Regions from separate parts of the Thermoanaerobacter sp. X514 genome, predicted to be linked through region 3. Evidence: a T-box and tRNA genes for the amino acid it is inferred to sense, from the RefSeq annotation. Region 3 holds a T-box; the other regions hold tRNA genes.
The links. A T-box is a leader RNA that pairs with one kind of tRNA and senses whether it is charged. The one in region 3 lies ahead of TETH514_RS11130 (valine--tRNA ligase), so its partner is inferred to be a tRNA-Val.

Region 1: it encodes a tRNA-Val, which carries the amino acid that the T-box ahead of TETH514_RS11130 (valine--tRNA ligase) is inferred to sense. The anticodon was not compared.
Region 2: it encodes a tRNA-Val, which carries the amino acid that the T-box ahead of TETH514_RS11130 (valine--tRNA ligase) is inferred to sense. The anticodon was not compared.

The regions. Positions count from the first base shown of each region.
Region 1 covers NC_010320.1:1,355,661-1,363,815, forward strand. The annotation lists gene TETH514_RS06665 (class I SAM-dependent methyltransferase) at 1-259, shown strand, start outside; gene TETH514_RS06670 (Nif3-like dinuclear metal center hexameric protein) at 219-1,334, shown strand; RNA gene rnpB (RNase P RNA component class A) at 1,412-1,761, shown strand; gene deoD (purine-nucleoside phosphorylase) at 1,912-2,613, shown strand; gene TETH514_RS06680 (type I phosphomannose isomerase catalytic subunit) at 2,682-3,638, shown strand; tRNA gene TETH514_RS06685 (tRNA-Val) at 3,695-3,771, shown strand; gene TETH514_RS06690 (cation:proton antiporter) at 4,297-5,445, shown strand; gene TETH514_RS06695 (hypothetical protein) at 5,451-5,819, shown strand; gene TETH514_RS06700 (thioredoxin family protein) at 5,961-6,200, opposite strand; gene TETH514_RS06705 (permease) at 6,303-7,472, opposite strand; gene TETH514_RS06710 (helix-turn-helix transcriptional regulator) at 7,524-7,847, opposite strand.
Region 2 covers NC_010320.1:2,078,092-2,086,246, forward strand. The annotation lists gene TETH514_RS10400 (small, acid-soluble spore protein, alpha/beta type) at 1-115, opposite strand, end outside; gene TETH514_RS12605 (zinc ribbon domain-containing protein) at 456-599, opposite strand; gene TETH514_RS10405 (NifU family protein) at 705-926, opposite strand; gene TETH514_RS10410 (GAF domain-containing protein) at 980-1,444, opposite strand; partial or broken gene TETH514_RS13200 (Uma2 family endonuclease) at 1,521-1,634, opposite strand; gene TETH514_RS10415 (prolipoprotein diacylglyceryl transferase) at 1,661-2,434, opposite strand; tRNA gene TETH514_RS10420 (tRNA-Val) at 2,669-2,745, opposite strand; gene pepV (dipeptidase PepV) at 3,007-4,401, opposite strand; gene TETH514_RS10430 (helix-turn-helix transcriptional regulator) at 4,742-5,065, shown strand; gene TETH514_RS10435 (permease) at 5,117-6,295, shown strand; gene TETH514_RS10440 (thioredoxin family protein) at 6,368-6,607, shown strand; gene TETH514_RS10445 (PFL family protein) at 6,781-8,148, opposite strand.
Region 3 covers NC_010320.1:2,209,948-2,218,102, reverse strand. The annotation lists gene TETH514_RS11150 (YckD family protein) at 1-637, shown strand, start outside; gene TETH514_RS11145 (DUF2680 domain-containing protein) at 838-1,398, shown strand; gene TETH514_RS11140 (biotin transporter BioY) at 1,415-1,963, opposite strand; gene TETH514_RS11135 (bifunctional nuclease family protein) at 2,099-2,521, opposite strand; T-box leader at 2,659-2,860, shown strand; gene TETH514_RS11130 (valine--tRNA ligase) at 2,902-5,541, shown strand; gene TETH514_RS11125 (GNAT family N-acetyltransferase) at 5,559-6,095, shown strand; gene TETH514_RS11120 (folylpolyglutamate synthase/dihydrofolate synthase family protein) at 6,124-7,413, shown strand; gene TETH514_RS11115 (hypothetical protein) at 7,456-7,689, shown strand; tRNA gene TETH514_RS11110 (tRNA-Pro) at 8,120-8,155, shown strand, end outside.

The DNA.
Region 1 (8,155 bases), 850 kb from region 3:
TTATGAAATAATAGTAGCAGAACATGGTAGACAAAAAGTCAAAAATGACATATATTATGAAGTAGGGGAAAAACTCATACAAAAAAAGCATCCACTATTAGAAGAATTCTTGCAGTATAAAATCGACAAAATGAAGAAAATCATAAATAAACTTCCCAAGACCAATGAAAAGCGTAAGCAATTAGATGAAAAAGTAAAGAAATTCGAGGTGTTGATAAATGGGCTTAAAATGCCAAGTAATAGCTTCCATAATGGATAAGCTTGCGCCGCGTAAATTCGCTGAAGAATGGGATAACGTAGGATTATTGGTAGGAGATGGTTCTAAAGATGTCTCAAAAATTTTAGTAGCTTTGGATGCCACTTTTGAAGTAGTTAAAGAAGCAATTGACAAAAAAGTAGATATGATTGTAACTCATCATCCGTTAATTTTTAAGCCAATAAAAAATGTCAAAGCTGATAATCCAGTGGGCTCATTGTTAATACAACTTATTAAAAATGATATCTCGCTTTATGCAGCCCATACCTCTTTTGATATAGCTCCAAATGGGATGAATGATATTTTGTGTAACGTCTTAGGAATATATGATAGGGAAGTTTTGGATGTCACTTATTCCGAAGGATATAAAAAAATTGCAGTTTATGTGCCACAAGGGTATGAAGAGATTGTAAAAAATGCTATGTGCAATGCAGGAGCTGGTTTTATTGGAAATTATAGTAATTCTACTTTTCAGACCCAAGGCATTGGAACTTATAAGCCTTTAGAGGGGACGAATCCATTTATTGGTGAAATAGGGAAGATAGAAAAAGTGGAAGAAGTAAAAATAGAAACAGTAGTGCCTCAGAAATATTTAGAAAAAGTAATAAATGCAATGCTAAATGTTCATCCCTATGAAGAGGTTGCCTATGATGTATATCCTTTGGAAAATCTTAAAGAAGAATATGGGCTTGGAAGAATTGGAACTATTTCAGAAACAACTTTAAAAGAATTGGCACTACAAGTAAAAGCAAAACTTAAAATCAATAATTTAAGAGTGGTAGGAGACCCTAATAAAAAGATAAAAAAAGTGGCTGTGTGTGGTGGAAGCGGTGCAAGTCTTATTCACAAAGCTGTTTCTAGAGGAGCAGATGTGTTGATAACGGCAGATATTGGCTATCACGATGCTGTAGAAGCCCAGCACCTCGGATTATCTTTAATTGATGCGGGACATTTTGCTACAGAGAATATTGCAGTTAGGTTTATTGCAGAATATATAATTGATGAAACTCAGAAACAGGGCAACGAAATAGAAGTATTAGTTAGTGAAAGTCAAAAAGATCCTTTTATGTATCTATAATTATGTTGACAAAAACGGATATATATGATAATATATACTCGCCTGATATTAGAAAGATATATAAGAAATAACGTATGTGAGTAAGTCGGATGGCCGCGTGCGATTTTCGCACGAGGAAAGTCCGAGCTCCACAGGGCAGGGTGCCGGGTAATACCCGGTGGAGGCGACTCCAAGGAAAGTGCAACAGAGATATACCGCCTGGCACTCAACTTGCTGAGTGCTGGGTAAGGGTGGAAAGGTGAGGTAAGAGCTCACCAGGGACCAGGCGACTGGTCTGCTCTGCAAACCCCACCCGGAGCAAGGCGAATAGGAGGGAGTAGGTGGCCCGCCGTTTCCCTCGGGTTATGCCGCTGGAGGTGTCAGGCAACTGACCCCCTAGATAGATGGCCATCCTCGACAGAACTCGGCTTACAGACTTGCTCACATGTGTTTAAAAATACCATAATTTTGTGGTATTTTTTATTTTTTTTTATACAAAATTAAAAAAATGTTTGATCCATAAATTTTTGTTTGATTTAAAAGTTGTTTTTTGCTAATATTATATATGGGCAAAACTATTATAGAAGGAGAGATTTAAATGAGCATACATATTGGGGCTAAAGAAAACGAAATCGCTCAAACGGTGTTGTTGCCAGGAGATCCTTTAAGAGCTAAATATATAGCAGAAAATTTTCTTGAAGATGCAAAATGTTACAATGAAGTTAGAGGAATGTATGGTTTTACAGGATATTATAAAGGGAAAAGAGTGTCAGTTCAAGGAACAGGGATGGGAGTACCTTCCTTGTCTATTTATGTAAATGAGCTTATAAACAGTTACAACGTGAAAAATCTTATAAGGATAGGTACTTGTGGCTCTTTACAACCAGATATCAAGCTTAGAGATATAGTAATTGCCATGAGTTCTTCGACAGACTCTGCAATAAATAAAATTAGATTTAATGGTATGGATTATGCTCCTACAGCAAGTTTTAAATTATTAAAAAAAGCCTATGATAAAGCAATGGAGTTAGGGATACAACCTAAAGTAGGGAATATTCTTACAACCGATACTTTTTATAACGATGACCCAGACAGTTGGAAACTATGGGCGAAGTTTGGTGTTTTGGCAGTAGAAATGGAAACGGCAGGACTATATACTTTGGCTGCTAAGTACAATGTAGATGCTCTTACAATATTGACAGTGAGCGATAGCTTGGTTACCGGAGAAGCAACGACAGCTGAAGAAAGGCAAAAGACTTTTATGAACATGGTAAAAATTGCACTAGAAATAGCTGAATAATAATTTTTTAAAAGAGGATAACCTTGTTTATCCTCTTTTAAAATAATCGAAAAAGGAGCTGATAGTTGATGAAACCTTTAAAATTTAAGCCTATTTTTATGGAGAGAATATGGGGAGGTACTGCATTAAGAGATAAATTTGGATTTGATATTCACGAGGGTAAAAAAATTGGAGAATTGTGGACAATATCTGACAATAGAACAGCTGTCAGTGTAATTGAAGGTGGAGAATTTGACGGGCAAAAATTAAGTGATATAACTTACAAATTTTCTGAGGATATATATGGCAAGGGGGTAAATTATCAAAGATTTCCTTTGCTTATCAAAATAATTGATGCGCAAGACAAACTTTCTGTCCAAGTTCATCCAGATGATGAATATGCTTTTAAATACGAAAATGGCGATTCTGGAAAAACAGAGATGTGGTATATAATAGATGCAAAACCAGGGGCTAAACTTGTATGTGGTTTAAAGGAAGGAACTACAAAAGAAGAATTTAAAAGGCTATTGGAGGAAGAAAGATTAGAAGAATGTTTAAAAGAAATAGAAGTAAAACCAGGAGATGCTGTTTACATACCTTCAGGGATGGTGCATGCTATAGGTGAAGGAATACTTATTTGTGAAATTCAACAAAATTCAGACCTTACCTATAGAGTGTATGATTACAATAGAGTAGATGAATTCGGCAGGAAGAGAGAGTTACATATAGAAAAAGCATTAGATGTTATAGATTTTAATTTAAAAACAGATAAAATAATACCTGAATTTGAAGAAATACAAGGCGGACGCATATCTCACGTTGTTAAATCTCCATATTTTCAGGTAAGTATAATTGAAATAAATAAAGAAGTAGATATAGATACAAAGGGAAAATTTAACACTTTAACAGCTGTAGAAGGATATTGTAAAATTGCCTATACTGAAGGCACCACTGAATTAAAAGCAGGAGAGACTGTATTAATACCTGCTTCTATTCCGAGTTATACAATAGAGGGAAATTGCAAGGTGCTCAAAGCTTATATATAGAAAGCGTAAATATTGACAACCTTTTATTAAAATTGTATAATAAAAAAGCAAGGAGTGGGGTTATAGCTCAGCTGGTCAGAGCGCTACGTTGACATCGTAGAGGTCACAGGTTCGATCCCTGTTAACCCCACCAATAATATGAAGGCTTTCCGCATCTATTTAATGTCGGAATTTTTATTTTGGTGCCGTTTTGGTGCCCAAAAATTTTTCTATTTTTTGTATGGCTTCTTTTTTTATTTCAGGAGTTGTAGCTAAAAATTATCCTACAGTAACTGGACCGCTGGGGGATATATACCGGCCTTAGGAAAATGGAGAACTGTGCCGGGTTTTTTGTGGCCTGCGACCTGCTCTTTCTGAACGCAGAGCTCATAAAAGAATTGCTCAACGGCTTCGAGAGCTTCAATGTGGTGTGCTCCCGATACCGGGACTGCTGGAGCCTCTTCACGCCGTTTACAACAAAAACTGCATTGATGCCATCGAGGTCCTTCCATCGAGGTTATTATTGAAAAGAGTGGTCCCGTTCGGATCAGGGACCTTTTTGTTCTGGTCAGAACCCGCCTCAAATTTTTTGCATTAATACCAGTGAAGACTATGAAAGAGCGCTGTTGTTGGAAAAGGATTCGATTCCGGTAAACCGATTTTTAAGGAGGGTTCACTCGTGACCTTACTGGAACTTGCCATAATACTGGGAATATCCAGGATCGGCGGTTATCTGGCGGCAAGGTTCAACCAGATGAACGTACTGGGCCAGATCATCGCCGGCCTTCTCATAGGACCTTCGGTCTTCGGCTTGGTCCACTCCGATTATGTGCTGGAGTTCATGGCCGAAATAGGTGTGGTCCTGCTAATGTTCCTGGCAGGCCTCGAGACCGACACGTCGGAACTTATAGCGTCAGGATTTTCGTCTACGGCCATCGCCGCCGGAGGGGTTATAGTGCCCTTCGCTGCAGGTGCTTGGGGCGGACTGGCTGCGGGTGTTACCCTGCCCGAGGCCCTGTTCCTGGGGACCATGTTGACAGCCACCTCTGTCAGTATAACAGTGCAGGCACTGAGGGAAATGGGAAAGCTGAATTCAAAAGAGGGTATTGCCATTATGGCTGCTGCGGTAATCGACGACGTGATAGGTATAATCGTCCTCACCTTTGTGACCGGCTATATCTCCGGTGGAACCAGGATCCTGCCGCTGATGGAGAAAATAGGAGTATTTGCGGTCGCAGTGGTAGTTATTACAGTCGTGCTTCGGAGATACGGTGAACGCATAATGGAATTAATGAGACCGGGAACCAGGATCATAACCTTCGCCTTGGTACTATGCTTTAGCGTGGCTTACTTCGCCGAAAAGGCGGACATTGCCGCCATCACCGGTGCTTACATAGCGGGCTTGATTCTTTCAAACTACAGTACAAAAGAAAAAATTGTCCGCGGCATAGAAGAAATAGCCTACCTTTTCTTCACGCCCATATTTTTCATCAGCATCGGACTGAAGACTGATGTAAGGGCTGTGCTAGGCGATATCGGCTTCAGTCTTATCATAATAGCCATTGCTGTGCTCGGCAAGATCATCGGCTGCGGGCTGACGGCAAGGCTCGTGGGATTCAACTGGAGTGAGGGCTTTACAGTAGGCGCGGGCATGGTGCCCAGGGGAGAAGTGGCCCTGATCATCGCCAACCTGGGCTTGAAAAAGGGTATTGTTTCCCAGAGGATTTTCGCTGTTTCGGTGCTGATGGTTCTTGTAACTACTCTTATTGCCCCGCCGCTTTTAAAGCTGTTTTTCCATAGGGCAGAAAATACAGAAAACGGGGAGTGAAGGCAATGTACCTGATCGTTATCATCCTTAACCGGCCAGAACTTTTAAAAAAGCTCCTGACGGTAATGAAAAGGAACGGGGCCAAGGGGGCCACGGTGCTGGACTCCATGGGTCAGGGCGTTATTATGAAAAGTTTTGAAGAAGACAGGTCAATGATCGCCAGCATTAAAAAATTGAAAGAAGAGGGACTTTTCGTGAATAAGACCATCCTTTCGGTTATAGAAGACAAGCAAAAGCTCCAGAACATAGCCGATGCCGTAGAAAGAGAGATAGGTAGTTTCGCCGAAGACAGCGAAATGGGTATAATGTTTTCTGTGCCCCTCAACATGGTTAGGGGCGGTAAGCTCGGCCGTTACGATGGGCCATTCGAATAAGAAAAGACTCTTAGAGTTGTGCTCATGAAAGGAACAGGATCAGTAAGGACCGTAGCCTGCACAGTAGCTATAAAAGCAAGAGACTTTAAATTGCATATAAAAAGGTTTGCAACAAAATAAGAGGTGCAAAAATTGCACCTCTTATTTTGTATATTCTTCAATGTATTTTTTAATTTCATCTTTTGTTGCAACTCTGCCTGCAACTTTGACTTCTTCATTAATCACGAGAGCAGGTGTAATCATTACGTATTCTATAATTTTATTTAAATCCTGAACTTTTTCGACTTCTGCTTCAATTCCTAGTTCTTGTAATGTAGCTTTTGTATTTTCCTCCAAAGCTTTGCACTTTGCGCATCCCATTCCAAGAATTTTAATATCCATTGTATTTTCCTCCTTTAATTTCATTTATTTGCTTTATTTTCATATAAACATTTTAATTTTATCATAAATTTTTAAAAGAAAATCATTTAATCTAAAATAGTTTTAAAAAAAATTTCCAAAAACAAATCCAATAAAAGTCGACATTATAATTACTAAACTTACATAGGTAACAGTCTTTTTTGGTCCGAGGACGCTATTAATTACAAGCATGCTGGGGAGACTCAAAGCAGGTCCTGAGAGCAAAAGTGCGAGGGCAGGACCTTGCCCCATACCGTAACCCAAAAGGCCCTGAATTATGGGAACTTCTGTAAGAGTAGAAAAATACATAAAAGCACCTATTATTGAAGCAATGAAGTTTGAAAGTAATGAGTTTCCACCGACAAGAGCTTCAACATACCTTGAGGGGAGTATTCCCGCATCATACCCAGGCCTTCCCATTAAAAATCCTGCTATCGCAACACCTGCAAAAAGAAGGGGAAGTATCTGTTTGGCAAGACTCCAAGTAGCTTCAATCCATGAGGTAATTTCTTCTTTTTTGAACCATTTAACAAGGATTATTGTAAGGATCACAAGGAAAAATACTGTCAAGTACCATTTTACGTTATATACAGTACTGAAAAATCCTACAGGCTGTGCGGGTTTACCCCATGCTGCAAAAATTAATATAAATACAAGGCTTGCAAAAAACAAAAAATCCTGCAATAGGCTTCTTCCTTCATTTTTTGTTGAAACTTGATAGATTTTTGACAACCTTGCCACATCTTCTTTTTTAAATATTATTTCCATGATTAAGCCAATAACAATTGAAAATAACACTGCCCCAACTGCCCTTGCTATTCCCAATTTGTATCCCAAAATTCTTGCTGTCATTATTATTGCAAGGACGTTTATTGCAGGTCCCGAATACAAAAACGCTATTGCGGGACCAAGACCAGCTCCTCTTTTATAAATTCCCGTGAAAAGTGGCAAAATCGTGCACGAGCAAACAGCAAGAATTGTTCCGGATACTGAGGCGACCGCGTAGGAAAGCCATTTTTTTGCCCCACCGCCGAAATATTTCATAACCGCCTGCTGGGAAATAAAGTTTGAAATTGCACCTGCTATGAAAAGAGCAGGTATTAAGCAGGTTAATACATGATGCCTTGCATAATCTTGAAGCATGTAAAGGGATTCTATGACAGCCCCTTTAAAGTGCATGCTCTCTAAAGGCATATAGTAAACAAAAAAGAAAACACCTGCAATGACTAGAATTTTTTTAATTTCTTCCTTCATTTGTGGCCTCCTTTTTGATAAATTTTAATATTAACAAAATTATTCAACTTTCTACTTACTGGAGTCAATAAAGGAAACCTTAGTTACAAGATCACACTTTATGGTTTTGTCAATACAGATAAAATAATCTTTCATACAAGGGAATCTTACTTTGTAAAATACTGAAAGACCTTCTTTTTTGCTTTCTAAAATGCCAGCTTTTTTTAATATATTTAAATGTTTTGATATTGTTGATTGATCTACACCTATTTTATTTACAATTTCGCATACGCAAATCTCCTTTTCATTTAAAATTACGTCTAAAATTTTCAGCCTTGTCGGATGAGAAAGGGCCTTAAAAAATTCTGCGCGGAGTTCATAGATGTTTTCTGCCATGGGATTCACCTCCTATATTTCCTATATTAGCATATAGGAAATATTAGGTCAACAAAAAATTTTCAAAAACCCAATAAGACAAAAGTTGGCTCATTAATAATTAAATACAACAAGAAAAAAAGGGAGTTAAAACAAAAAAACCAGTACGATATTGATATTGATACCAAATCAAATACATGGAAGATTGTTGTGGAGGTGCTTATTAAAAATAGTACAATCCAGATTCTGACAAAGTTTATCTATTTATTGAAATTTTAGGAGGTCCGAATCAGGAATATTAAAAGCCGCCACGACAAAGTGAAAAGGCA
Region 2 (8,155 bases), 130 kb from region 3:
TTGAACCTATCTTCCCTGTTTCTTGGGCAGACAACTTCGACCATCCAACTTTTTTTACCTTTTCAAGAAGTCCTAATTCTTCAGCCGCTTCAAGTTTCAAAATTTCATTGTCCATTTTAATCCTCCTCCCAATTTTCAATTATTCCTTCCCTATTTGTTTCAATAGTTATATTATCATTATAAAATTCCAATCATATTCACAGCTGGTTTACCAGTCAAATAAAAATTATTCACATAGCCAGATTTAATCAAAGAAATTTTATCTATTTTTTAACTTCTTGCTATATCATGAGCATTTGTCTCTGGATTTCTTAAATCAAAATAATTACCTTTTAATTTTACAAAATCCAGTGTAACCATTTCTTCTTTAATATCATTTCCTTTATAATTAGTAAAAATACCACCTTTAGCATCAATCCCTTGAACCTCTCCCTCTTATAGAAAAGGGAGATTCGTTAGGATACTTTTATCCTAACTGGGTTGTCCAAGAACCCTCTACCCCTATCTTTTTTAAGATTCGGAGATACTCTTCGTAATATGTTTACTGCTCCATTCACGTCGCCATTTACTACAATCCCACAATTCTGACATACATACAATCCTCTATATACAATCTTAATCTTGATAACAATACTCTTACACTATTCTATGTATTGTTAAAAATTTCCGCTTATATAATAAAAAAATCCGGATAACCCGGATTTTTAAACTGCTATTACTTCCTTAACTTCAGGAATTTCTTCTTTGATGGCCCTTTCAATGCCTTCTTTCAGCGTCAACGTAGCAAAAGGGCACCCTCCACAAGCACCTGTCAGCCTTACCTTTACAATTCCATCCTCTGTAACGTCAATAAGTTCCACATCTCCTCCGTCTGCTTGAAGAGATGGCCTTAGAAGCTCTAATACTTCTTCTACTCTTTCTCTCATAGCCTATCCTCCTTCCTGACACAATTATTATACCACAAAAAATCAATGGAAATCTATTTTTTGAGTTTTCGACTTATAATTTCTGCAACTTTTTCTAAAAATCTTTTATCTTCTTCATCAAAAGCAGCTAAATCATCGCTGTCAATATCTATTTCTCCTATTATGTCGCCATTAGCCCATATTGGCACTACAATTTCCGATTTCGTCTCAAGGCTGCAGGCAAGATAATTGTCTTCTTTAGTGACATCATCAACAATTATAGTATTTTTTTCTGCAACAGCTCTTCCACAAACTCCCTGTCCTACTTTAATTCTCACATGCTCTGTAGGTCTACCAATATAAGGTCCTATTACTAACTCTCCATCCTTCATGAAATAAAAACCTGTCCAATTGTAGTAAGGAACATTGTCTGCTAATATCTTAACAACTTCACCATAAAATTCATCCATATCATCAATTTCTCTTGCCTTTTGGTCAATCCTAACTAATAAGTCATCAAAAACTTTTCTTTTTTCCATCTTTTCAGCTCCTCTGTAAAAAATTTATCAATATAATTTTACCATTAAAATATTGTAAAATAAAGTAGTTCTTTTTTACCACTATATCTGGATCGATAATAGTTTTTATCTCATTACCTTTAGGAAATCTAACACCAAAAAATGACAAGTATACGTTGTATGGTCTATTTTTTAGATAATCGTAAAATTGCTAAAAAACTGCCTCAAGGGCAGTGTTTAATTGTAAAATTGTTTATTGGGGTCATTTAAAACCCTTCTAATCATCCAATAGGCCAAAATTAAAATGAAAGGTGTTACTAACTGAGTTAAAGTAAAAAATCCTATTCCCCATTTTTCATTTAAATATACAGGCCATATTAAAGGATTGTCTCTTACGGTTTCTTCAATTAAACCTCTCATCAATTGATAATAAAATATAAAAGACCAAAATTGATATCCATCAGGCATATGTTTTTTTTGTATATAAAAATACCTTATAAGAAGAATTATTCCCATTGCAACTCCTACCAGCTGTGCAGGCCATCTGCCAAAAGCAAATTCTGTAGGCCTTCCTAATACTTCTTGGTTAAATATATTGCCTATTCTGACTAATATATTACCAATTGAAAGTCCTAAAACAGCAAAATCCTCCAAAGGATTTATCCTCACACCTTTTTTACGACAATAATAAAGCCCTGCCAAAAAACCACCTAAAACTGCTCCATGCCAAGATAATCCGCCCTCATAAATTTTTAAAACCTGAACAGGATCTTTAATAAACCACTCAGGGTAATTTGCCAACACAAACATAAGTCGGGCACCTACAACTCCCGAAATTACTACAATCATCAAAAGATTAAGCAAAAAATCTTCATCGTAGTTCAATTTCATAGCTTGTCGGTACAAATAATATCCACCAATAGCAATGGAAATAGCCATAAAAATTCCATACCAATGAACGTCAATAGGTCCAATTTTAAAAGCATAAGGGCTAATTGTCGGAATGTACATTATACAACCTCCATACAATAGTTTTTAAACAGAAAACTCTGATAAGATTTTCATTATAATACCATTCTACAGCATTTCGATAATATGTCAAGAGGCGACTTTTATTTCCTTACAATGCTTTTATGTGGCCCTGAAATAAAAAGAATCTTCCAAACCATAAAAAGTTTTGGCACCAAATAGGCAATAAAACAAAAAACCCGGTACTAACTAAGTACCGGAAACTCGCTATTTTACTGGTGGGGTTAACAGGAATCGAACCTGTGACCTCTACGATGTGAGCGTAGCGCTCTGACCAGCTGAGCTATAACCCCACTTTCTATATTTTTATTATACACATCCTTCTAAAACATGTCAATCTCAAATTTTTTAATACAAAGAAGGAATTTAAACGTTTTAATAGAATTTATAATATAAAACCACTTAGTTGCATAATAACATATACTATATAGTAAAAATCGCCAAATAAGAATATCATTTTGTGTTATATCTTTGCCTTGGAAAGAATTAGGATTTATAGTAGAGGAAAAGAAACTATATTTTAGTTTAAAATAAAATCCCTCAAAAGAGGGATTTTATTTTGCTAATTCATATATAGCGTGAGCATAAATTTTTGCATTTAATATCAAATCTTCAATTTCTATATATTCATCCGCTTGATGTGCTAACTCTGGCTTGCCTGGGAAAACAGGCCCAAAAGCCACTGTGTTAGGCATCTCTTTCGCGTAAGTTCCTCCACCTATTGCTAAAAGCTCTGCCTTCTGTCCTGTCTGTTCTTCATAAACCTTGCTCAAAGTTTTTATCAAAGGATGGGCTGGTGGGAAATACAAAGGTGGCTGATGGAGCATGTCTTCTATTCTCATTCCATTAGTTTTGATTTTATTCTCAAAAATATTCATCCAATCCTCATATTTATATTTTACAGGATACCTGATATTTAAACCTAATACTCCTTTGCTTTCATCTAATTGAATTGTACCAACGTTAAAAGTCAATTCTCCTGTTTCATCTTTTAAGTATATTCCAAAAGTTTTTCCGTTTGTTTCTATTCCAATATTTGTAGCGAAGAAATGTATAAAATCTTTGACATCGCTATCTTCTAAATCGATTCTGTCAAGGAAGAGAAATAGCTGCATTATAGCATTTTTCCCTAAGTGTGGAAGGCTGCCATGAGCCGAAACCCCTACTGATTTGATTACAAGCATTTCGTCTTTTTCTTCAGCCTTCAAATTGTAACCCGTCTCTTTTACGAAAGCTTCTAGCTTATCTTGAATTTCTTTCTTCTTATTTGCCTCTTTTACCTTTAATCCAGCTTCACAAAAGCCTGGCACTACATTAGGCCTTTCTCCACCTTTGATGTATTTTATAACTATATTGCTGGGCTTTTTATTAAAGTCTTTTACTACATTAAACATTGTTATTCCCTTTTCTGCATATATGATGGGATATTGAGCATCAGGAGTAAAGCCCATTGTAGGCGCTTCATCGTGTTTTAAATAATAAGGAATTTCATGAGAACCAGTCTCTTCATTTGTACCAAATAAAATCCTCACTCTTCTGGAAAGTTCTAATCCTGCATCTTTTATAGCTTTTAAGCCATATAAAGCAGCGATTATCGGTCCCTTATCATCTACAGTACCTCTTCCATATATCTTTCCATCATGGATTTCAGCACCATAAGGTGGATAAGTCCACCCATCACCTTCTGGAACCACATCTAAATGTCCCAAAACTCCTATCATTTCTTCTCCTTCGCCGTATTCTGCATACCCTACATAGCCATCCACATTTTTAGTTTTTAAGCCTAAACTTTGTGCAATCTCTAAAGCTTTGTCCAATGCCTTAGCAATACCTTCTCCATAAGGCATTCCTGGTTTCGGTTCATCTTGTACGCTTTTTATCCTGACCAACTCTTGAACTGATTTTATAATGTCATCTCTCATATTGTCTATGTAGGAATTTAAATCCATAAAAATCCCCCCAATACTTTGGTAATCACACCTTCTATTATATGCTTTCATTTAAATGTTTTCAATATGTTTTCACCTTTTTGTAATTTCTTCTTCAATCACTCCTCCAGAATATACTTTGAATTCATCTATTCAAATAGTAAGAACCACCATAGCAACAATCTTCCATGTATTTGATTTGGTACCAATATCGTACTAGTTTTTTTGCTTTAACTCTCTTTTTTATCTTGCTGTATTTAATTATACAATGAGCCAACTTTTGTCTTATTAGGTTTTTGAAAATTTTTTGTTGACCTAATATTTCCTATATGCTAATATAGGAATATAGGAGGTGAATCCCATGGCAGAAAACATCTATGAACTCCGCGCAGAATTTTTTAAGGCCCTTTCTCATCCGACAAGGCTGAAAATTTTAGACGTAATTTTAAATGAAAAGGAGATTTGCGTATGCGAAATTGTAAATAAAATAGGTGTAGATCAATCAACAATATCAAAACATTTAAATATATTAAAAAAAGCTGGCATTTTAGAAAGCAAAAAAGAAGGTCTTTCAGTATTTTACAAAGTAAGATTCCCTTGTATGAAAGATTATTTTATCTGTATTGACAAAACCATAAAGTGTGATCTTGTAACTAAGGTTTCCTTTATTGACTCCAGTAAGTAGAAAGTTGAATAATTTTGTTAATATTAAAATTTATCAAAAAGGAGGCCACAAATGAAGGAAGAAATTAAAAAAATTCTAGTCATTGCAGGTGTTTTCTTTTTTGTTTACTATATGCCTTTAGAGAGTATGCACTTTAAAGGGGCTGTCATAGAATCCCTTTACATGCTTCAAGATTATGCAAGGCATCATGTATTAACCTGCTTAATACCTGCTCTTTTCATAGCAGGTGCAATTTCAAACTTTATTTCCCAGCAGGCGGTTATGAAATATTTCGGCGGTGGGGCAAAAAAATGGCTTTCCTACGCGGTCGCCTCAGTATCCGGAACAATTCTTGCTGTTTGCTCGTGCACGATTTTGCCACTTTTCACGGGAATTTATAAAAGAGGAGCTGGTCTTGGTCCCGCAATAGCGTTTTTGTATTCGGGACCTGCAATAAACGTCCTTGCAATAATAATGACAGCAAGAATTTTGGGATACAAATTGGGAATAGCAAGGGCAGTTGGGGCAGTGTTATTTTCAATTGTTATTGGCTTAATCATGGAAATAATATTTAAAAAAGAAGATGTGGCAAGGTTGTCAAAAATCTATCAAGTTTCAACAAAAAATGAAGGAAGAAGCCTATTGCAGGATTTTTTGTTTTTTGCAAGCCTTGTATTTATATTAATTTTTGCAGCATGGGGTAAACCCGCACAGCCTGTAGGATTTTTCAGTACTGTATATAACGTAAAATGGTACTTGACAGTATTTTTCCTTGTGATCCTTACAATAATCCTTGTTAAATGGTTCAAAAAAGAAGAAATTACCTCATGGATTGAAGCTACTTGGAGTCTTGCCAAACAGATACTTCCCCTTCTTTTTGCAGGTGTTGCGATAGCAGGATTTTTAATGGGAAGGCCTGGGTATGATGCGGGAATACTCCCCTCAAGGTATGTTGAAGCTCTTGTCGGTGGAAACTCATTACTTTCAAACTTCATTGCTTCAATAATAGGTGCTTTTATGTATTTTTCTACTCTTACAGAAGTTCCCATAATTCAGGGCCTTTTGGGTTACGGTATGGGGCAAGGTCCTGCCCTCGCACTTTTGCTCTCAGGACCTGCTTTGAGTCTCCCCAGCATGCTTGTAATTAATAGCGTCCTCGGACCAAAAAAGACTGTTACCTATGTAAGTTTAGTAATTATAATGTCGACTTTTATTGGATTTGTTTTTGGAAATTTTTTTAAAGCTATTTAAAAAAATTTATGATAAATTAAAATGTTTATATGAAAATAAAATAAATAAATGAAATTAAAGGAGGAAAATATAATGAATATTAAAATTCTTGGAATGGGATGCGCAAAGTGCAAAGCTTTGGAGGAAAATACAAAGGCTGCATTACAAGAACTAGGAATTGAAGGAGAAGTCGAAAAAGTTCAGGATTTAAATAAAATTATAGAATACGTAATGATTACACCTGCTCTTGTGATTAATGAAGAAGTCAAAGTTGCAGGCAGAGTTGCAACAAAAGATGAAATTAAAAAATACATTGAAGAATATACAAAATAAGAGGTGCGATTTTTGCACCTCTTACTCTACTTCATAAACTTCAGAAACAAACCCTTTTGCATAGTTAGCCAACTTGTAAGCTTCATCGTCAACAAATTGGCAAGCTCCGTCCTTCTGATGAAACCTTGTTGAAAATCTCAAATGAATAAGGTGATTTTTATTTTCTTATAGAATTAATTATTCAAGCTCTGAAGCGGAGCAGGAATCCTGCCACCTCTTTTTATAAATGTATCGGCGGAAAAATTGTTTACTTTCATAACAGGTGCGTGTCCCAAAAGTCCACCAAATTCGACATGGTCTCCTTCTTTTTTGCCGGGTACAGGGATGATCCTTACAGCTGTTGTCTTTTTGTTTATCATGCCTATTGCCATCTCATCTGCAATTATTGCTGATATAGTTTCGGCTGGCGTGTCCCCAGGTATTGCAATCATGTCAAGCCCAACAGAACACACGCATGTCATTGCTTCAAGCTTTTCTATTGATAGCGCACCTGCCTCAACAGCGCTTATCATTCCTGCGTCTTCACTTACAGGTATAAAAGCACCGCTTAAACCTCCAACATAGGATGATGCCATTACACCGCCTTTTTTGACGGCATCATTTAAGAGCGCCAGTGCTGCTGTTGTACCAGGTGCACCGCATTTTGAAAGTCCCATTGCTTCAAGTATGTTTGCGATACTATCACCAATTTCGGGAGTTGGTGCAAGCGACAGGTCAAGTATGCCAAAAGATGTGTTTAATCTTTCTGCTGCAAGCCTTCCTATAAGTTCACCTGCACGTGCAATCTTAAAGGAAGTTTTTTTAATAATTTCGGAAATTTGACCAAAATCAGCTTTGTTATCAAGCTTTGAAAGTGCTGCTAAAATTACGCCTGGTCCACTTACGCCAACATTAATGACGCATTCGCCTTCACCTACACCGTGAAAAGCACCCGCCATAAATGGATTGTCTCCCGGCGCATTACAGAAAACTACAAGTTTAGCTGCACCTATTCCGTCTTTGTCTTTTGTAAGTTCGGCGGTTTTTTTAATTATTTTCCCCATTAAAGCTACGGCATCCATATTTATACCTGCTTTTGTTGTAGCTACATTGATTGAAGAACAAACCCGTTCAGTAGAAGATAATGCTTCAGGTATTGAATTTATTAATCTTAAATCACCATCAGTAAAACCTTTGTGTACAAGTGCCGAGTACCCTCCGATGAAATTAACCCCGACTTCTTTTGCTGCAGCATCCAGTGCCTTTGCTATTTTTATAAAATCTTCCGTGCTTTTTGCGCTTTCGGAAATTAAAGCTATTGGTGTTACAGAAATGCGTTTGTTGACAATAGGTATGCCAAATTCTGATTCAAGGTCATTTGCTACTTTTACGAGATTCTTTGCCTTTTTTGTAATTTTATCGTATATTTTATTTGATAAAGTTTCTACATTATCGCTTACGCAATCTCTTAAATTTATACCCATTGTTATAGTTCTTATGTCAAGTTTTTCAGCTTGTACCATACGTATGGTTTCTTCTATTTCATCAAACGCAAATCTCATATCAATC
Region 3 (8,155 bases):
AATTAAAAACATTGATAGCAAAGTTTCTAAAGCAAATCAAGACAATGTTCCCTTCTTCATTGGTGGCGGAAGAGGATTTGACAAAGGATATTTTGGAATAGGCCCAATTGATACTTCAAAGCTTACAGAACAACAAAAAGCAGCTTTGACAGAAATATACAAACAAATGGCGTCACTTCAGAAGGATATAGTAAACAAATTGGTATCTGAAGGATTATTGACTCAAGACCAAGCAAACAAAATCACAAGTGCGATAGATAATGCAATAGCTAATGCTGATAAAAAAGGTTATGCTATGTTTGGTGGCAACGATGGATTAGGGTTTATTTTGAGAGGTGTTGATCCATCTAAATTGACAGACCAGCAAAAGAATGAGTTAATCAATTATTACAAACAAATGGCACAATTGCAAAAACAATTAGTTGATAAATTTGTAAGCTTTGGAGTTATTACTCAGGACCAAGGAAATACGATTAAAAATAGAATTGATACAATGGTAAAAAATATAGAACAAAACGGATTGCCTCAAGGATTTTTCAAACATTTTGAAGGAAAAAGAGGAGATTTTAAAGGTAAATGGCAAAATGGAAATGGACAAACCAATACTGCTCCTCAAGGGTATAGTAACTCTCTCTAATTGAATTTTTTGAATAAAAAGAGATGGTTAAATGCCATCTCTTTACTATTTTCAAAACTTTGCATAGTAGGAACCCTCATATTACTCTAAAAAAATGTTCATACATACTTCACAAATCCAATATAGTTACCTCAAACTAAAAGGTTATTATATAAGTGTAGCAAATAAAAAACAAAATTCAAAAAGGAGTGTGGTTTTAAATGAATTTCAAAAAGGTAGTAGCAGTAGTACTTACAGGAGGTATGCTTTTAAGTGGAATAGCTGCTTATGCAGCAACAAATGGAGACACAACTAATTCCTCTGCACCAGGTCAATATTCTACGACAGCACCAAGGTATGGCATGTCTAAAAATGCAGATTTTCTTGCAAAACTGACTGGTAAGACAGCAGATGAAATTTTAAGTGAACTTCAATCAGGGAAAACAATAGTTCAGATTGCAGAAGAAAATGGCATAACACTTGACAATCTGAAAAAAGCTTTAATTGAACAAAAAGAAGAGTTTATAGACCAATTAGTTAAAGATGGTAAAATAACTCAGGATAGGGCTGATACAATCAAAAAAGCCATTGAAGACAGAATAAATTCCTGGGATGGAACATGTCAATATGGTAAAGGTTCAGGTGCTGGCTTAGGTCTTGGACTTGGAAAAAATAGCAATGGCAATACAGGTGTAGGCTTGGGAGCAGGTTTTGGTGCTAAAGGAGCACATAAAGGAGTAGGTTATAGGGGAGGAAACTTTGGACCAACTGTTCAGCAGTAAAGAAAAAGGCAAGGAATCAACCTTGCCTTTTTTCATAGGACTCTACAATAGGCTTTAACTTTAAAGTGAGATACGAAGCGATACTTGCCTTGATTAAGTCGCCAGGTATAAAAGGAAGTGCTCCCACTAAAAAGGCTTTTTTAAATGGCATTCCTGTAACAAAAGAGAGCTGAGTTACTCCCAAAATATAAACAAGAATTATTGCAAACAGGACATATGTTAAAAAAACATTGATAAAATTTGCTTTTTTATTTTTTAAAGTCAAAGAGATTAAAAAGGCTGCAAAGGGCCAACTTAAAATATATCCTCCTGTAGGACCTATTAAAATATTTAGTCCTCCGGTAAGTCCTGCAAACACAGGTATTCCAATAGCGCCTAAAAGGTCAAAAATAAAAAGGCTCAAAAATGCTGATGTAGGATTTAAAAGTCCTCCGGCTAACATAACTGCAAAAGTCTGCCCTGTGATAGGTACTGGAGAAAAAGGCAAAGGTATTTTTACAAAACCCATTATAAAAGTAATAGCAGCAAAAAGAGAAGCTAAAACCCTGTCTTTAGTTTTTATCATATTTTTCCTCCTCATTGTGTTATTACACCAATTATTATATTTTTTTTAAAAAGAATTGTCAACTATTTTTACATAATGGTTAACAATTCTTTAGAAAAGTAGCCCTCTTAAATTTTTAAGAGGGCCAGTAGAATTTTAACTATCTCCATCATCAAATTTTAAATCTGCCATATCATAAGTGAATTCCGCTAAACGAACATTTAAGAAAATTGGTATATCAGTTCGTATTGCTAAAGCTATAGCATCACTGGGCCTTGAGTCTAATTTTATAACTTTATCCCCTTGTTTTATATAAAGCTCTGCATAATAAGTGTCATCTTTTAAATCAGTAATTACAACTTTTTCAGGTTTTCCTCCAAGTTCTTCAATAACAGATTTTAAAAGGTCGGGGGTTAAAGGGCGAGGCGGTGTAATTCCTTGAAGAGGGATAGCTATGTTTTGGGCTTCCAATGGACCTATGACGATGGGCAAAACTTTCTTTTCCTCTTCATCTGTCAATAGGACGGAGAAATTTCCTTCTACGTCCATTGTAATTGCCTTAACATGAAATTTTAACATTTTTTACACCTCGATTTAAAACATCTTCTTATTATCATTATATCATACTTATGCAAATTTAATCTGATTGTTTGCTTTAAAACAACTTAACTGTTGACAATTCATGAGATTTTATATATATTATATATCAAATGGAATATAAGGCTATGAAAGAGAGGAGTAAGTGTATACTGGCTAAAGAGAGGGATATCCCATGGGCTGAAAGGATTCCCGCCAAAGGTACACTGAAGGTAGCTCTGGAGCCTGTAAACCGAAGTTCAGTAGGTTTAAACGGGTCTGCCCGTTATAGCTTGAGTGATAAATAAAGGTGGTACCGCGAAATGCCCTTTCGCCCTTTGTGGGTGAAAGGGTTTTAAAATTTTACGGAGGGAGTGTAAGGCATGAAAGAGATAGCTAAGACGTACAATCCAAAGGAATTTGAAGATAGAATTTATGCTTTTTGGATGGAAAAAGGATATTTTACTCCTAAAATAGACCCTGAAAAACAGCCATTTACCATTGTTATACCGCCTCCAAACATAACAGGGCAATTACATATGGGACATGCACTTGACAATACTTTGCAGGACATATTGATAAGATGGAAAAGAATGCAGGGTTATGCAGCTTTGTGGATACCTGGCTCAGACCATGCCAGCATTGCGACGGAGATAAAAGTTTTAGACACGATAAGAGAAGAAACGGGGCTCACAAAGAAAGAAATAGGAAGAGAAGAGTTTTTGAAAAGGGCATGGGCATGGAAGGACAAATACGAAAACCGTATTTTAAGCCAATTAAAAAAGTTGGGTTCTTCTTGTGATTGGACAAGGACACGCTTTACTATGGATGAAGTATGTTCAAGGGCGGTAAGAGAAGTTTTTGTCTCCCTCTATGAAAAAGGGCTCATATATAGAGGAGACAGGATAATAAATTGGTGTCCAGACTGCAACACTGCTTTATCTGATGCGGAAGTGGAACATAAAGAGCAAAAAGGGCATTTGTGGTACATCAAATACCCCATAAAAGGTGAAGATGGATATGTAGTTATAGCTACGACGAGGCCTGAGACGATGCTGGGGGATGTAGCAGTTGCTGTAAATCCTGATGATGAAAGGTATAAGGATGTGGTAGGTAAGACTTTGATACTGCCACTTGTAGGAAGAGAGATACCTGTAATTGCTGACAGTTACGTTGACCCTTCATTTGGAACAGGTGCTGTAAAAGTTACACCTGCCCATGACCCAAATGATTTTGAGATGGGATTAAGACATAATCTTCCATTTATCAATATAATGAATGAGAATGCGATAATCAATGAAAATGGAGGAAAATATAAAGGTCTTGATAGATATGAGGCGAGAGAAAGAATAGTCGAAGACCTCAAAAATCTCGGACTACTTCTAAAAGTTGAAGACCACGTTCACAATGTGGGGCATTGTTACAGATGCGATACAGTAGTTGAGCCTCTACTTTCCAAACAGTGGTTTGTAAAGATGGAACCTTTAGCTAAACCTGCTTTAGAGGTTGTAAAAGAAGGAAAAATAAAATTTGTGCCAGAACGGTTTGAGAAAATATACACTAATTGGTTAGAAAACATAAAGGATTGGTGTATTTCCAGGCAATTATGGTGGGGACACAGAATTCCTGCCTGGTACTGCGATGACTGTGGTCATATAACTGTATCGCGTAAAGACCCGCAAAAATGTGAAGCTTGTGGAAGCCCCCACATACATCAAGACGAAGATGTATTAGACACTTGGTTTAGTTCTGCACTTTGGCCTTTCTCTACTATGGGTTGGCCGGAAGGAACAGAAGACCTCCAATACTTCTATCCTACTGATGTTCTTGTTACAGGATATGACATAATTTTCTTCTGGGTTGCAAGAATGATTTTTATGAGTTTGGAATTCATGAAAGAAGTGCCATTTAAGCATGTTTTGATACATGGTTTAGTCAGAGATGCTCAAGGTAGAAAAATGAGCAAATCTCTTGGCAATGGGATAGACCCATTAGAGGTTATTGAAGAATATGGGGCAGACACTTTAAGGTTTACATTAGTCATAGGAAATGCCCCAGGAAACGATATGAGGTTTAGTCAAGATAAAGTTGAACTCAGCAGAAACTTTGCAAATAAATTGTGGAACGCTTCAAGGTATGTGTTGCTGAATTTAACTGATAATGATACTAACCTTTATACAGATGGGTTGACTATTGCTGATAAGTGGATTTTGACAAGGTATAACAACATAGTAAAAGAAGTGACAGAGAATTTAGAAAAATTTGAGTTAGGAATAGCTGCGACAAAACTTTATGACTTTGTGTGGAGTGAATTTTGCGATTGGTATATAGAACTTAGTAAACCTGTGTTATACAGTGACAACCTTGAAGCTAAAAAGGTTACAAAGTCTGTTCTAAGATATGTGCTTGATAATACTTTGAGGCTTTTGCATCCTTTTATGCCTTTTATAACTGAAGAAATATGGCAGAATTTACCTCATGAAGGCGAGAGCATAATGATTGCTGAATGGCCGAAATACAAAGAAGAACTGGATTTCACTGAAGAAGCGAAAAATGCTGAGATTATAATGGAAGCTATTAGGACCATTAGAAATTTAAGAGCAGAAGCAAATGTTTCCCCTTCTAAAAAAGCAAAAGTTATTGTGGCTGTTGAAAATGAAAATTATGTAAAGGTGTTTGAAGTGGGCACAAATTATATAATGAAACTTGCAGGTGCTAGCGAAGTTGTAATTGAAACAGATAAAAGTAAAATTCCTCATAAAGCTTTGAGTGGAGCAATAGAAGGAGGATTGGTGGTACTTCCACTTGAGGATTTAATTGACTTAGAAGAAGAGATAAAGAGGCTTAATGAAGAAAGACAAAAAGTGATAAGCGAAATTGAAAGAGCACAAGGGCTTTTAAATAATGAAAATTTCGTCAAAAAAGCGCCAGAAAAAGTAGTTAATGCAGAAAGAGAAAAATTGGAAAAATATACTACAATGCTTAAAAACATAGAGGAAAGACTTAAGTTATTAAAGAGTTAACCTCTAGGGGGATTTGTATGTTATCTTTGTTTAAAAGGCAAAAAAAAGAGCCTCAACTGGTGATAAGAGAGGCTAAGATAAAAGATGCGAGGGGGATAATAAAGCTTTTAAGCAGTGTTGGAAGAGAAAAATTGTATATGGTGTCAGAGACATTTAACTGGTCTGAAGAGGAAGAAAAACAGCTTATAAAAAATTTAGACCGCAACAAAGATTTGATCCTAGTGGCAGACTACGGTGGAGAAATCGTAGGCTGCCTTACTCTCTTTCGTTATTATGGAGGAAGGTCTCCTAAAGTACAACATGTAGGAGAAATAGGTATAAGTATAGACGCTCGATTTAGGAATATAGGAATCGGAACAAAATTGTTTACAGAAGCTATTAATTGGGCAAAAAGCAAAGGTTATGAAAAACTTTGCCTTAGTGTTTTTAGTACCAATGAAGTAGCAATACATCTTTACAAAAAATTTGGCTTTGAAGAAGAGGGAAGAAGAAGACGACAGTTTAAGATTGGAGATGAGTATGTAGACGAAGTTTTAATGGGGTTGTTTTTATAAAATTAGTCTTTATAGGGGAGGGATTTAAATGAATTATGAAGAGGCGATTGGTTACATACACGGCATATATAAATTTGGTATAAAATTGGGGTTGGAAAATATAAGAAAATTATTGGACTACATGGGGAATCCTCAGAAAAGTCTTAAAATTATTCATGTTGCTGGTACAAATGGAAAAGGCTCTACATCAGCTTTTATAAGCAACATTTTGCAGCAGGCTGGATATAAAGTAGCTTTATATACTTCTCCCTACCTCGAAGAATTTGAAGAGAGAATGAGAATAAATGGAGAAAATATTTCCAAGGAAAAGTTGATTTATTATGTTGAATATATAAAGCCTATAATATCTCGTATGGTGGAGGAAGGATACAATCATCCGACGGAATTTGAAGTGGTAACTGCAATTGCTTTTAAATATTTTTACGATGAAAAGGTGGATTTTGTAGTATTGGAAGTGGGGCTTGGAGGCAGATTTGACGCGACAAATGCCATAGATTCTTCTTTGGTTTCTGTCATAACGACTATTGATTATGACCATACAGACAGATTGGGACATACTTTAGGAGAGATTGCATATGAAAAAGCCGGAATCATCAAGCAAAAGGGGGTTGTAGTGAGTTTTTATCAACAACCAGAAGCGATGAAGGTCATCATAGAAGCCTGTGAGGTAAGAAATGCTTATTTGACTGTACTTGAAAAAAGTAACGTAATTATAAAAGAACAAAACCCTGATTTTCAGATTTTTGACTACAAAAAATACAAGGACTTAAAAATTACTTTATTGGGAGAGCATCAGATTTACAATGCTGCTTTGGCGATTGAGAGCGTAGAAAAATTAAAAATGTATGGATACGAAATCACAGAAAAAGATATAAGGGAAGGGCTTTACAGGGCGAAATGGCCTGGAAGATTGGAAGTAATGAGAAAAAAACCCTACGTAGTAATAGACGGTGCTCACAATCCTCAAGGAATGACTGTTTTGAAAGAGTCTCTAAAATTATTTAAATATGATAAATTGATTTTAGTAATTGGAATGCTTAAAGACAAAGATACACAGAAGATGTTGGATATAATTGTGCCAGAGGCAAATATGATAATAACAACCACCCCAATAAGTGAAAGAGCTTATAAAGCAAGTGAACTTGCAGAGCGGATAGAAAAAGAAAAAGTGATTGCGATTGAAAATATTGAAGAAGCGGTAAAATACGCCCTGGATATAGCTAAGGAAGAGGATATGGTACTTTTTTGTGGTTCATTGTACATGATTGGTTATGTGAGGTCTATGCTTAAAAAGGTAATAATTAAGACATATTTTTAATATAATGTAAGGTGTAAAGGCCGTAATGAGAAGGTGGTTGTTATGGAAATGACAGGGACTGCGTTGTTACGGGAGATAGATAAAGCACTAAAGGCGATGAAAGAAGCGGAAAGAAATTTAGAAATGCTGGAAAATGACAACTACCTCAAGATAAAGTTAGCAAGGCTAAAGTACGATTTTGCAAGACAAGAATATTTGAGACTCTTAAGGATTGCTAAAGAACAAAAAATCAAATATAACATGAATGAATTGATGGAAAAAATAATAGACGTATGATAAAAGCGGTCTTTCGACCGCCTGATTTATTGTTCAGGTATTTTAATTTCTTCTTGAAAATCGCACTTAAAATCTTTATAGGTCACACAAAAACCGTTGCAATTATGGATACATGTAATTGCATTACATTTCTTCATCGTTCTAATTGGTGCATTTACTGGTTTTGAAGAGCGCATAAATTCTAACTCCAAATAAGTCATATCAATCGCCCTTTCCAATTTGATAGTTTTATTATACACTTAATTCATTTATCTGTCAATTGCAATTATAAAATTTAGAAATTCATTTTAGAGCCAAATTTCTCAGAAAGTTTGCTACTAATAAAGGTTTTTTGAAAAAAATAATTAAATAGTTTTGAGTTTGGGTAGGGCTATAACTTTATTTTGTTTATTGAAAAAAGGAAAGGAGTATGATAAAATGAATAATGTGTCGGGGCATGGCGCAGCGGTAGCGCGCGCGGTTCGGG